DNA from 3 places in the Pseudomonas sp. S1(2024) genome. Region 1 is predicted to be linked to each of the others. Evidence: riboswitches for the same ligand, from Rfam matches in the RefSeq annotation. Region 1 holds a riboswitch; each other region holds the start of a gene.
The links. Region 1 has a riboswitch for cobalamin ahead of cobO (cob(I)yrinic acid a,c-diamide adenosyltransferase). Riboswitches for the same ligand answer to the same signal wherever they lie in the genome.

Region 1 (4,336 bases):
GCCCGGCAGCAGGCCGAGCAGCTCGGCACGCTCGCCGGCCACGTCGGTCAGGGCATCGAGCAGGTACAGCATGCCGCCGCACTCTGCCAGCAACGGTTTGCCCTGGGCGTGATGGGCACGGATCGCCTCGCTCATCGGCGCGTTGGCAGCCAGGGCGTGGTGGTGCAGTTCGGGATAACCGCCCGGCAGATACAGGCTGTCCACTGCTGGTAGTTCGCGGTCATGCAGCGGCGAGAAAAACTCCAGCTGCGCGCCCAGGTTGCGCAGCAGGTCGAGGTTGGCGCCATAGGTGAAGGCAAAGGCCTCGTCCCGCGCCACGCCAATGCGCACACCGGTCAACGAGGCGACACTGGCTTGCGGCTCGGGTTCGGCAAAGGTCACTGGCGGCGGCAAGGCGGCATCGCAACTGGCGCCAAGCGCTTCGGCAGCGGCATCCAGACGAGCGTCCAGGTCGTTCAGCTCGCTGGCCTGGACCAGCCCCAGGTGGCGGCTGGGTAGCTCTATACCGCGCTCGCGGGACAAGCCGCCATACCAGCGCAGGCCTTCGGTCAGGCTACCTTCCAGCAGTTGCGCGTGGCGCAGGCTGCCGACCCGGTTGGCCAACACACCGGCAAACGGCAGGTCCGCCTGGTAGCGTGCCAGGCCCAGGGCCAGGGCGCCAAAGGTCTGGGCCATGGCCGTGCCATCTATCACCGCCAGTACCGGCACGCCGAAGTGACGCGCCAGGTCGGCGCTGGACGGCGTGCCGTCGAACAGCCCCATCACCCCTTCGATCAGGATCAGGTCGGCCTCGCTGGCGGCTTCCCACAGTAGGCGGCGGCTTTCCTCGGCGCCGATCATCCACAGGTCGAGCTGGTACACCGGCGCGCCGCTGGCCCGCTCAAGGATCATTGGGTCGAGAAAGTCGGGGCCGCACTTGAACACCCGCACCTTGCGCCCAAGGTTGCGGTGCAGGCGGGCCAGGGCGGCGGTGACGGTGGTCTTGCCCTGACCAGAGGCCGGCGCCGCGATCAGCACGGCAGGGCACTGGCGCGGCTGGCTCACAGTTCCACGCCCTTCTGTGCACGGATACCGGCCTGGAACGCGTGCTTGAGCATGCCCATTTCGGTCACGGTGTCGGCCAGCTCGATCATCTCGGGTTTCGCGGCACGGCCAGTGACGATCACATGCTGCATCGGTGGGCGGGCCTGGATGTCGGACAGCACCTGGTCAAGGTCGAGGTAGCCGTGCTTGAGGGCGATGTTCAGTTCATCGAGCACCACGAACTGCACGGCAGGGTCTTGCAGCAACTGGCGCGAAACGGCCCAGGCGGCTTCGGCGGCGGCGATGTCGCGCTGGCGATCCTGGGTTTCCCAGGTAAAGCCCTCGCCCATCACGTGGTAGCGCACCTGCTCGGGGAAACGGCGGAAGAACAGCTCTTCGCCGGTGCTGTTGCGGCCTTTGATGAACTGCACCACACCGCATTGCATGCCATGGCCCAGTGCGCGCGCGAGCATACCGAAGGCCGAGCTGCTCTTGCCCTTGCCATTGCCGGTCAGTACCAGCAGCAGGCCGCATTCGTTGGGGGAATTGGCGATGCGTTCGTCGATGATCGCCTTCTTGCGCTGCATGCGCGCCAGGTGGCGTTCGTCGCGTTCGGTGGATTCGCTCATCAGGGTTCTCCGCTGGCTGGCGCCCGCGGCAACGCGCGGCGACAGATAAAAGGCGGGCAGACGGAGAACGCGCAGGGGCCGTGGCCGTAGGCAACGGTGCACCGCGCATCACCCTCCGTGATGCCGTTGGCAGTATCAGGCCGGTCTCCGGGCTTGTGAGCGGGCCTTGGCCCAGGCCTGCGCGCCTTCCCGGGTGCTGGCACCCAGTGGCCCTGCGCGGCCGCGACTCACCTACCGTTGCGGGGGCAGCGCCGGAATCGCGCCATGCGGGCACTTACCGGCTTCCCAGTTTCACCCTGCCCAGACGGGCTGGCAGGGCACCTGAAACACGCGCGAAGGTTAGAGGGTTGGACCGGGAGCGTCAATCGAAGCGGGCCGCTTTGCAGCCGAACAGGCTCCGCCTGGGTAATGGCCATTTCACCTTGTTGTGCCACACTGAATACAGTGATATCACATAGCCATCACTTTCAGCTGAACGCGATCACAACTACAACAGGAGAGCGCAGCATGCGAGGCCAGATCATCAACAACCCGCGCCTGGAGTTTCTTGCTCCGGTGCTGGAGCGCTGGGGCGACTGTATTGACCGCTTCAACCAGTTTGCTGGCGATGCCGAAGCACCTTACTGGCATGGCGCTGCCGCCAATACGGGGCTGCTTGCCGCAGCGGCCTGGCAAGCCGAACTGGCGGCGCTGCAGCAGTTTGCCGGCAAGAAGCAGCGCGACGAAGGTGAACACGAAGGGCGCTGCGACCTGTCGATCAGCAGTGCCGATGAAGCGCTGTACCTCAGTGTCAGTCAGCGCTGGCCAAGAATCGCTCGGCTGGACATGGCCGACGCCCTGCAGCAGACCACTGCCCTGGCGCGCCAGGTGGCCTACCCCAGCCAGTTGAAAGCTGGTGCACTGTTCATCAGCCCGTGGAAGGCTGGCCAGCATGCCAGCCCCGAGGAACTGCAGGACCTGGTCGACGATCTGCAGAAACATACCGCCTGTGCCATCGCCTGGTACTTCCCGTATGCCTATCGCAAGTTGCACAACGAACTGGGGCAGTATTTCCCGGGGGTGGCGTTGTTGCTCAAGCAGGCTTGAAGCAACTTCGGCTCGGGCCGGGACCGGAACTCGTTTCGCAAGCGCGACTTGGCCGTTGTGAGAGCGGGCGTGCCCGCGAAGAATCCAGCGCGGTGGCTGGCACCGGCTGCGCCGGTGTTCGCGGGCGCGCCCGCTCCCACAGAGCCCTATTTAAGTCTCCTGTCGTAGTGAAGCGAGCCACCGCAGGTGCCCCACGCCCAGCCTTCATGAGGAGCCAGTTCCGATTACTGGTATTACACGACTGCGGTTTCTGACGATTTTTGCTCTTGCTCTTGCTCTTGCTCTTGCTCTTGCTCTTGCTCTTGCTCTTGCTCTTGCTCTTGCTCTTGCTCTTGCTCTTGCTCTTGCTCTTGCTCTTGATCTTGATCTTGATCTTGATCTTGATCTTCGCGACTTCAGGAGGCCGAGCAGAGGTCTTGCGGAGGGAGGTGACGGGCATGGATGCCCGTCAAGCGCTGAGGCCCCATGGATGGGGCCTGCAGCGCGTCCTCCCGGGAGCAAGACCGGCGCGAGGGAACCCCGTAGCGTAGCGGAGGGGCCGGATGATGGGAGCGCAGCGTTTTTTGGTTACTTTTTGTCGCGTTTGACAAAAAGTGACTCGCCGTAAGGGCGAAAAGGTGAGTCAGCGTCGCCATCATAAATGGACTATGCGCGAGATCAAAACCAGTACTCTTCCGCTCTTCGCTCTTCGCTCTTCGCTCTTCGCTTTCAAGCGTGGGCATCAACAACAAGGTCAACATTCATTCTCGAAGGTGGCGCTTATTCACCTTTCCGCCCTTACGGCGGGTCACTTTTTGTCAAACGCGACAAAAAGTAACCAAAAAACGCTGGCTCCTATCATCCGGCCCCTACGCTGCGCTCCGGGGTCCCCTCGCTACGGGCCTGCTCCCGGGAGTACGCGCTGCAGGCCCCATCCATGGGGCCTCAGCGCTTGACGGGCATCCATGCCCGTCACCTCCCTCCGCAGTCCCTTCGCTCGGCCTCCTGAAGTCGCAATCGGCGGTGCCTGAACTACCGCGCGCTTAAAAAGCAAAAGCAAAAGCAACGGCAACGGCAACGGCAACGGCAACGGCAACGGCAACGGCAACGGCAACGGCAGTTGGATGGTTCCGGGAACCTGGCGAATGTCACCGACCTCTCAATTCATAGGCCCTGTTAGGAGGACGCCGCCCCATGAAACACCTGACGCCTTGGTTATTGGCCGCCAGCCTGACTGCCTGCGGCGAAACCGCCCTGCTGAATGTACTCGACGGTAGTGGCCCAACCCCCCAGCTGCCTGCTCCGGTCAAGACCACCCTCCCCACCGTGAATATCGCCCCGGCAGTGGGCTGGCCCAAGGACGCCAAGCCCGAGACAGCACCAGGCACTCAGGTGAAAGCGTTCGCCAGCGGGCTCGACCACCCTCGCTGGCTATACCTGCTGCCCAACGGCGACGTCCTGGTGGCCGAAACCAATGCCCCGCCCAAGCCCGAAGATGGCAAGGGCCTGCGCGGCTGGGTCATGAAGAAGGTGATGAAGCGGGCAGGCGCAGGCGTACCTAGCGCAAACCGCATTACCCTGCTACGTGATGCCGACCACGACGGCGTGGCTGAAATCCG
Region 2 (4,336 bases), on a different contig from region 1:
CGGTACGCCGCGGGACATTGGCCGGGCGATTGCCCGCACGATCCTGCGCCATGCCGCCGACCATTTCGTCGAAGTCGTCATACCTGGCGCGCACGATCGCCGCGTTGGCCGACACCTGCCACTGGTGCGCCAGCGCCAGTTCCAGGGTTGCCTCCAGGCCGTCGGACGTCTGCTGGCCAGCCTGCTGCTTCTCGTGGGTGACCGGGTCATCCACCAGCAGCTTCTTCTTGACGATGTGGTAGGCCGCCAATGTCCATTCGCCACGCCCTTCCCAGAAGCGCTGCTTCAGGCCCACTTCGGTCTGCCTGGCCTCGGTCAGGTCGTAGTGCATCTGGTTGGCGCTGAGGCTGATGAGGTTGTCGACCCCATCCTCGCTGGTGGAGTACTGGCCATACAGCGACAGGTCGTCGCTGACCGCGAGCACCAGCCCGGCACGCCAGTTGCCGCCTTGCAGGCTGCGGTCGCTGCGGCTGTCGGTGGTCAGTTTTTCCTGGTCGATGTGGTTCTGGTCGCGGCGCACGCCGGTGACCAGCGACAGGCGATCGCTCAACTGCAGGCGGTTTTCGGCAAACAGGGCAAAGGTGTGGGTGGTGGACAGCGTTTGCGGGCGCAGCGGCGAGGCGCTGTGGAACCAACCCGGTTGTGGCTGCCAAGGGTTGACGTAGTCACCGCCCACATCGTTGTAGGGCGCGTTGCTGTCAACGTTGAAGCGGACCTTGTTGTACTCGGCGCCGACCACGGTCTTGCTGGCCAGGCCAAACAGCCTGTGGTCGAGGGTGAAGGCCTGTCGGTCGCCGAACTGTTCCTGGTTGTGCTTGATCTGCAGATAGCTGCCGCGCAGCAGCTGCTGGCGCCCTGCATCCCAGCTGTACTCCTCGGCATTGCGCCAGTGACGGCGGCTCTTGATGTAGTACAGCTGGTTGCTGGCGCTGAGGTGATCGTTCAACGTCCAGTCGGTATTCAGGCGTGTCCATTCATCGACGTAATGCTGCACGTCGTCCTGCACGTTGTAGTTCTTCTTGCGCAGGCTGCTGCGGTAGTGGCCGTCGATCAGCGGGGTGCCGTAGTAGTTGGCAGGCTGCGCATCGCCACGGTCGTGGGCGAGGGTGAAGCTGAGGTCGTCGCTGGCATCGAAGCGCAGCGCGGCGCTCAGCGCCAGGCTGCGTGACGGGGTGCGGTCGACCCAACCGTTACCGGTTTGCTGGTTCAGGGCCAGGCGGTAGCTCAGGCGCTCACCGAGGCTGCCGCCGCTGTCCAGGCCGAGCTGCTGGCGGTCCCACGAACCATAGCCCAGGCGCAGGTGGTTGCGTACCTCGCCGGCAAACGGCTTTTTCGGGATCACGTTGACCACCGCCCCGGTGGCGCCTTCGCCATACAGCACCGAAGCCGGGCCGCGAATGACATCGATGCGCTCGACCATCCACGGGTCGACCGGGAACGTCTGGGTGCCGGCACCGGTGTACAGGCGTGCGCCGTCGAACAAAGTCATCACCGAGCCGTGCCCGGTAAAGCCGCGGGCGGACAGCCCCGTGCCGCCGTCGCCCGGGGAGCCGATGTAGCTGATGCCCGGTGAGCGGGTCACCGCGTCCTGCACGGTGAGGTTGTTGCGCTGCTGGATCTGCTCGGCGCTGATGCTGCTGGTGCTGGCCGGTGTCTCCAGGGCGCTGAGGCCCAGGCGCGAACCAGCCTGGGTCGGTGTGGCCAGGTCGATGGCGTGGCTGTCGAGCGTGCCGGTGATGGCCGTGGAAGGCAGGGCCAGTGGTTGTCGCTCGAGGTCATCGGCCAGGGCCGGCAGGGAAACGGCCAGGCAGGCCGCCAGGGGGTGAAGCTTGAAAATACGGGACATGTCGTTCCACTACTGCAGGAATGAATGGATCCCGGTGGAAAACACGCAAAGGCGCACCGTGCACGCAGGCGCACGCACGGATACCGGCCTGCGCCCGCCCACCGCGGGTTGCCAAGTGAAGCTCCAGGCCGGTCTCCGGGCTTGCGAGGGGCATGAAACCTTCACCTTCCCATGCAAGTGCACAGTGGTATCTCGAAGGGTTCGCTCGCTTACCGTTGCGGGGGCAGCGCCGGACTTGTCGTGGGCAACACGACGCACCGGCTTCCCGTTTCACCCTGCGCGCGGCGGCGCAGGGCACCTGAAACTGGCGGGCATATGACCATTGAAACGCGGGGGCGTCAATTCTGCCTGTTACCAGTGAAACAACTCTCGTCGTGCCCCCTCGGTAATCGCCACGATTCCCGGGTGCTTGACCTTGCGCTCCACCGAAATGGCATAGAACGACTCATGCACCGCCTCGGTCTGCCCGATCAGCTCCACGCCATATTGGCGGCACACCTCCTCGGCGATCACGCTGGGCGCGACGAAGATGCCGCTGCCCGACTGCCCGAATGCCTGCATCAAGGCACTGTCATCGAACTCGCCCACGATGCGTGGCTGCACCTGCTGCTCACCCAGCCAGCGCAGCAGGCGGCTGCGTACCACGGTCTCCTGCCCGGGGATAAGCAATGGCGCATCCTGCAGGCAGGCGGGGAAGGGGCCTTCCAGGCGGTGTGCCAGCGCCGGGGTGGCGAAGAAGCTCAACCCACACTCGCCCAATTTCTGGCTATAACCCTTGATGTCCAGGTGGCTGGGCATGGGGCTGTCGGAAATCACCAGGTCCAGGCGCTGGATCGCCAGGTCGGCCAGCAGCCGTTCGAGCTTGTCTTCGCGGCAGTTGATACGCAGCACGTCGTCCAGCTCCATGGTCGGTGCCAGCAGGCGGTAGACGATGGACTTGGGTACCACGTCCGCCACGCCCACGCGGAACAGGATCTGCTCCTGCGGGCCGGCCCGCAGCATGGCCTCCAGCTCGCTTCCCAGCTGGAACATCTGCTCGGCATAGATCAGCGTCTGGCGCCCGGTTTCGGTCAGTTCCAGCTGGCGCCCCACGCGCTGGAACAGCTCCAGGCCATAGGTCTGCTCGAACAGGCTGATCTGACCGCTGATGGTTTGCGGGGTCAGGTTCAACTGTTCGCTGGCGCGGGCGATGCTGCCGGTCTTGGCCACGGCCCAGAAGTAGTGCAACTGCCGATAGTTGAGCATCGGTATCGTTCCGGATTCGTAAAAACCGAAGTATAACCGCTGAAAATACGAATTTTCCGGATGTGTTGCGCTCTTTAGAATGCGACTCCATCAGGCGCCGTGTGCGCCGCCGGAACATGAAAAGCGAGGAACCCATGCTGCAACTAAAATCCATCGGCACGCCGCTGGTGCTGGCCTTGGCCCTGTTCACCCTGGCCGGTTGCGAGCAGGCCGAGAAATCCGCCCAGCAGATGCTCGACCAGGCCGCGCAGTCGGCCAAGCAGGCCATCGACGACACCAACAAGGCCGCACAGCAGGCGTTGAGCGAGGCCATCGGCAGCGAAGGGCAAAAGCCCAAGGACGCCGACAACAAAGAAGACACCCAGGAAATCTGACCCCCAACCGCTGCTGCAGGATTTGAACAATGGAATACTTGCTGGAACTCGTCGCTAGCCCTACCGCCTGGGTTGCCCTGGCTACGCTGGTGGCCATGGAAGTCGTGCTGGGCATCGACAACCTGATCTTCATCTCCATCCTGACCAACAAGCTGCCGGTGGAGTACCGCTCCAAGGCGCGCCGTATCGGTATCAGCATGGCCCTGGTCATGCGCCTGGCCTTGCTCAGCACGGTGGCCTGGATCGTCCAGCTGACGGACCCGGTGTTTGAAGTATTCGGCAATGCCTTCTCCTGGAAGGACGTGATCCTGATTGCCGGTGGCCTGTTCCTGCTGTGGAAGGCGACCAAGGAAATCCACGAGAACGTCGACCCGCACGGGGCCAAGGAAGAAGCCAAGGTGTCGTCGACGGTTACCCTGGGCTTTGCCGCGGCGATCTTCCAGATCCTGTTGCTGGACATCGTCTTCTCGGTCGACAGCATCATCACTGCCGTGGGCATGACCGAGCACCTGCCTATCATGATCATTGCCGTTATCACTGCCGTGATCGTCATGATGGTGGCCGCCGACCCGTTGGCCAACTTCATCAACGACAACCCGACCGTGGTGATGCTGGCCCTGGGCTTCCTGATCATGATCGGCATGACGCTGATCGCCGAAGGTTTCGGCGCCCATGTACCGAAGGGTTATGTGTACGCGGCCATGGCCTTCTCGACGGCAATCGAGATCCTCAACATCCTGGCCCGTCGGGCACGGTTGAAGCGTGAGGCGGCTGAAGGTTGATGTAAAAAAATGCGGGGCGCTCGCGCCCCGTTCGCGGGCTTGCCCGCTCCCATAGGTGCCGCGTCAGCCAGATAGCTACGCGGCCCCAG
Region 3 (4,336 bases), on a different contig from region 1:
ATGCAGCGAAGCCAGGGCTGCCTCGCGGTCGGGCCAGTGGCTGCGACGGCTGGCAGCCTTGCGCGCCAGGGCATGGCGCTGGTGCAAGCCGACCAGGGCTGCCATCCCCATCACACCCAGCATGCGCCGGCTGAACAGTACCGGGTCGAGCAGCACGGCACGCGTGAACAGTTGCGGTTCACTGGCCAGGATCAGGCCGGTGAGCACGCCACCGAAACTGTGCCCGACGGCAAAGCGCGGTACGTCACCATACTCGCCTCGCCCGGCTGCAAAAGCCTCCACCGCCAGCGCAGCGGTCCGGTTCCAGCCACGGAACACCCCGCCATGGTCGCTGTCACCATGGCCCTGCACATCGCTGAGCCACAGGTCGAAATGTTCGCCCAGGCGCATCAGCAATGGCTGGTAGGCCAGGCAGCAGAAGCCGTTGCCGTGCAGAAAATGCAGTAACGGCTTGCCACTGGCCGGGGTTCGCCAGCCCCGCAGGGTGAAGCCTTCGGCGCATTCGTGAGACCAGGGGATCAACTGCATCGGCTTACTGTACTCGCGGGGTCAGGAAAACGCTGATTCTACAAACAGCAGCGGGTACAGTGAAATCACCAGCAACAAGGCCATCAGGACATTGAACAGCATCAGCCAGCGCGGGTTCTGCAACAAGTTGCGCAGGGCGCTGCCGAACATCACCCACACCCCGACGCTCGGCAGGTTGACCAGGGCGAACAAGGCGGCAATGACAATGACGTTGGTCACATAGCCCTGCGCCGGCGTGTAGGTGGTGATTGCCCCGACTGCCATCACCCAGGCCTTGGGGTTGACCCACTGGAATGCCGCCGCTCCCCAGAAGCCCAGCGGTTTGCGGGCACTGGACGAAGCTGTGCCGACCGGCCCGGAGGTGGCGATCTTCCAGGCCAGGTACAGCAGGTAGGCGGCACCGGTGTAACGCAATACCGTATACAGCGCCGGCCAGGCTTTGAACACCTCGCCCAGGCCCAGGCCGACAGCCAGCACCATCACCATGAAACCGACACTGATGCCCAGGGCGTGCGGGATCGAGCGACGCACACCGAAATTCACCCCGGAGGCAAGCAGCATGGTGTTGTTGGGGCCAGGAGTGATGGAAGACACGAAGGCGAACAGCACGAAGGCGGTCAGCAGGTCGGCAGAGGCAAGCATGGCAGGCAATCCACTTTTTTTATGGGTGCTGTCACACTAACGGAGTCGCCCTCTTCTGCGACCGATACAGTTTCACTAAATTGTGTAGATACACATCGCTGTACCGCTACCATCAGATCAAGGAAGCCGTCCCATGAGCCTCACCATCCGTCCTGCCGTTCGCGCCGACGCCGAGCAGATACTTGCCTTCATCACCGAGCTGGCAGAGTACGAACGCGCCCGCCACGAGGTGATCGCGAGCGTTGCCGATATCGAGCACAGCCTTTTTGGCGAGGGCAGCACCGTGCATAGCCTGATGTGCGAGCGCGATGGCCGGGCAATCGGCTTTGCCGTGTATTTCTACAGCTACTCGACCTGGCTCGGCCGCAACGGCATCTACCTGGAAGACCTGTACATAACGCCCGAGCAGCGCGGCGACGGTGCCGGGCGGCAATTGCTGCGGCATATCGCCCGCGAGGCGGTGGCGAAGAATTGCGGACGGCTGGAATGGAGCGTACTGGACTGGAACGAGCCGGCTATCGGCTTCTATCAGAAGCTGGGGGCCGAAGCGCAGGATGAGTGGGTGCGCTACCGACTGGACGGGGACAAGCTGGCGGCGTTTGCCCGAGGCTGACCGGGCGCGCGTTCCCTCCCACAGGGTAGCCGGAGCGCCCGCAAACGATTCTGGCAATTGACGCCAGCCCCGCCCCATGGTCTCCTTATGCCTCGCGTTCAGGTGCCCCCGATGGGGGTGAAACGGGAAACCGGTGCGTCACAGGCCCTCCAGCAGGGCCGGACAAGGCCGGTGCTGCCCCCGCAACGGTAAGCGAGCGAAGCGTCTGTACCACTGTGCCTGATCCCCGGCATGGGAAGGTGACGCTTTCCAGGAGCCTGGCTCCTCCTCGCAAGCCCGGAGACCGGCCTGGCGTTCATGAACACCCCGCGGTGGGCGGGCGCTGTTGCATTCCCCTGGGCTGCCACGCTCGGGGCTGCCGCGCTTGCCCGTTGCCCACAAAAAGCAGAGGAACGCGTCATGCCCGTCACCAGCGCCAAGCAACACAGCATTACCACCCCCGTCACCCTCAGCCAGCGTGTCGTCATCGCCATCGGCGCCAGCCTGCTGGGCCTGTGCCTGGTGTACTTCGCCGGCTTTTCGCATATCGAGGCCGTGCACAACGCCGCCCACGACACCCGCCACAGCGCCGCATTCCCCTGCCACTGAGTACGCCCGATGATCACACGCATTGCCCGCACCGCGGGCTTCAGCGGGTTGCTGGCGGCCTTGCTGCTGACCTTGCTGCAGAGCTTTTGGGTCGCCCCGCTGATTCTCGAGGCAGAAACCTACGAATCCTCGGCCCCCGTCGCCGAGCACGAGCATGCCGGCGAAGTGGCAGCGCATGAACACAGCGCCGAGGCCTGGGCACCTGAAGACGGCTGGCAGCGAGTGCTGTCCACCACCGGCGGCAACCTGGTGGTCGCGGTCGGCTTCGCCCTGATTCTCACCGCCCTGTACAGCCTGCGTGAACCCAAGCGAGCCGGCACCGGCGCACTCTGGGGCCTGGCCGGCTTCGCCGTGTTTTGCCTGGCCCCGACCCTGGGCCTGCCGCCGGAACTGCCAGGTACTGCCGCAGCCGACCTGGGGCAACGCCAGGCCTGGTGGATCGGCACCGCCAGTGCCACCGCGCTGGGCCTGGCCCTGCTGGTGTTCGCTCGCCACTGGTTGCTGAAGGCGCTGGGCGCTGTGCTGCTGGTCATTCCCCATGTGATCGGTGCGCCGCAACCCGAGGTGCACGAGAGCCTGGCCCCCGCCGCCTTGGAAACCCAGTTCAAAGTGGCCTCCTGGCTGACCAACGCCGCATTCTGGCTGGCCCTGGGCCTGCTCAGCGCCTGGCTGTTCCGGCGCTCCAGCCAGGCCTGATGCCTGCCTTCTACGCCGGCTTCGGCTGTCGTCGGGGTTGCCCGGCGGATACGCTGGAAATCTTGCTGCGCCAGGCCCTGGCCACCCAGGGCCTGGCGTTGGCCGACCTGCAAGGCATCGCCAGCATCAGCCTGAAGGCCGACGAGCCCGGCTTGCAGCAACTGGCCGAACGCCTCGGCCTGCCTTTGGTGTTGTACGATACCGCGCAGTTGCAACCCTACGAACCCCGACTCAGCCACCGTTCCGCCGCTGCCCATGCCCACTGTGGCTGCTGGGGCGTGGCGGAGAGTGCGGCACTGGCCCTGGCCAGCCAGCGGGTTGGCACCGCCAGGTTGCTGCTGACGCGCAAGGTACTGGGCCCGGCTACCCTCGCCCTGGCCTGTTGAACGCTTCCCCTCTTTCCTGCAAGGACTTTCCATGACGGTCTACTTCATCGGCGCCGGCCCCGGCGACCCGGAACTGATCACGGTCAAGGGCCAACGGCTGATCCGCCAGTGCCCGGTGATCATCTATGCCGGCTCGCTGGTGCCGGCCGCCGTGCTCGAGGGCCACCAGGCCGAGACCGTGATCAACAGTGCCGAACTGCACCTGGAGCAGATCATCGCCGCCATGCGCAGTGCGCATGAGCAAGGCCAGGATGTGGCTCGGGTACACAGTGGCGACCCCAGCCTGTACGGCGCCATCGGCGAGCAGATCCGCCATCTGCAAACGCTGGGCATCGATTACCAGATCATCCCCGGGGTCACCGCTACAGCGGCCAGCGCCGCCCTGCTCGGCTGCGAACTGACCCTGCCCCAGGTAGCTCAGACCGTTATCCTCACCCGCTATGGTGACAGCTCGCCGATGCCGCCCGGCGAGCAGCTGGGCGACCTGGCGCGCCATGGCAGCACCCTGGCGATTCACCTGGGGGTCAAGCACCTGTCGCGTATCGTCGAAGAACTGCTGCCGCACTACGGCACGCACTGCCCGGTGGCGGTGGTGCATCGTGCCACCTGGCCGGACCAGGACTGGGTGCGCGGTACCCTCGGCGATATCGTGGAACGCGTCGCGGCCAAGGATTTCCGGCGCACGGCGCTGATCCTTGTGGGCCATGTGCTGGGCGACACACCGTTTGCCGAATCGGCCTTGTATCGCGCCGGGCACGCCCACCTGTATCGCCCTGGCGACTGAGCATTGCCAGGTTCGCCGCAGGCGTAGCAGACTCCGGTTTCCCGCCTGCAAACAGGAGTCATGCCCATGCTGGACCTACGCCCAAACTGCGAGTGCTGC

Region 2: linked by a shared signal. The riboswitch ahead of ACLCGK_RS28805 (TonB-dependent receptor) and the one ahead of cobO (cob(I)yrinic acid a,c-diamide adenosyltransferase) in region 1 are both predicted to bind cobalamin.
Region 3: linked by a shared signal. The riboswitch ahead of ACLCGK_RS16185 (CbtB domain-containing protein) and the one ahead of cobO (cob(I)yrinic acid a,c-diamide adenosyltransferase) in region 1 are both predicted to bind cobalamin.

The regions. Positions count from the first base shown of each region.
Region 1 covers NZ_JBKGFP010000125.1:10,344-14,679, reverse strand. Annotated here, with positions in the region: gene ACLCGK_RS30840 (cobyrinate a,c-diamide synthase) at 1-1,044, opposite strand, end outside; gene cobO (cob(I)yrinic acid a,c-diamide adenosyltransferase) at 1,041-1,652, opposite strand; cobalamin riboswitch at 1,773-1,992, opposite strand; gene ACLCGK_RS30830 (hypothetical protein) at 2,160-2,738, shown strand; gene ACLCGK_RS30825 (PQQ-dependent sugar dehydrogenase) at 3,912-4,336, shown strand, end outside.
Region 2 covers NZ_JBKGFP010000107.1:48,430-52,765, reverse strand. Annotated here, with positions in the region: gene ACLCGK_RS28805 (TonB-dependent receptor) at 1-1,846, opposite strand, end outside; cobalamin riboswitch at 1,955-2,163, opposite strand; gene nhaR (transcriptional activator NhaR) at 2,198-3,091, opposite strand; gene ACLCGK_RS28795 (hypothetical protein) at 3,226-3,465, shown strand; gene ACLCGK_RS28790 (TerC family protein) at 3,495-4,247, shown strand.
Region 3 covers NZ_JBKGFP010000060.1:82,099-86,434, reverse strand. Annotated here, with positions in the region: gene ACLCGK_RS16200 (alpha/beta fold hydrolase) at 1-528, opposite strand, end outside; gene ACLCGK_RS16195 (LysE family translocator) at 550-1,170, opposite strand; gene ACLCGK_RS16190 (GNAT family N-acetyltransferase) at 1,304-1,783, shown strand; cobalamin riboswitch at 1,867-2,090, shown strand; gene ACLCGK_RS16185 (CbtB domain-containing protein) at 2,183-2,371, shown strand; gene ACLCGK_RS16180 (CbtA family protein) at 2,381-3,067, shown strand; gene ACLCGK_RS16175 (cobalamin biosynthesis protein) at 3,067-3,453, shown strand; gene cobM (precorrin-4 C(11)-methyltransferase) at 3,485-4,237, shown strand; gene ACLCGK_RS16165 (DUF1272 domain-containing protein) at 4,304-4,336, shown strand, end outside.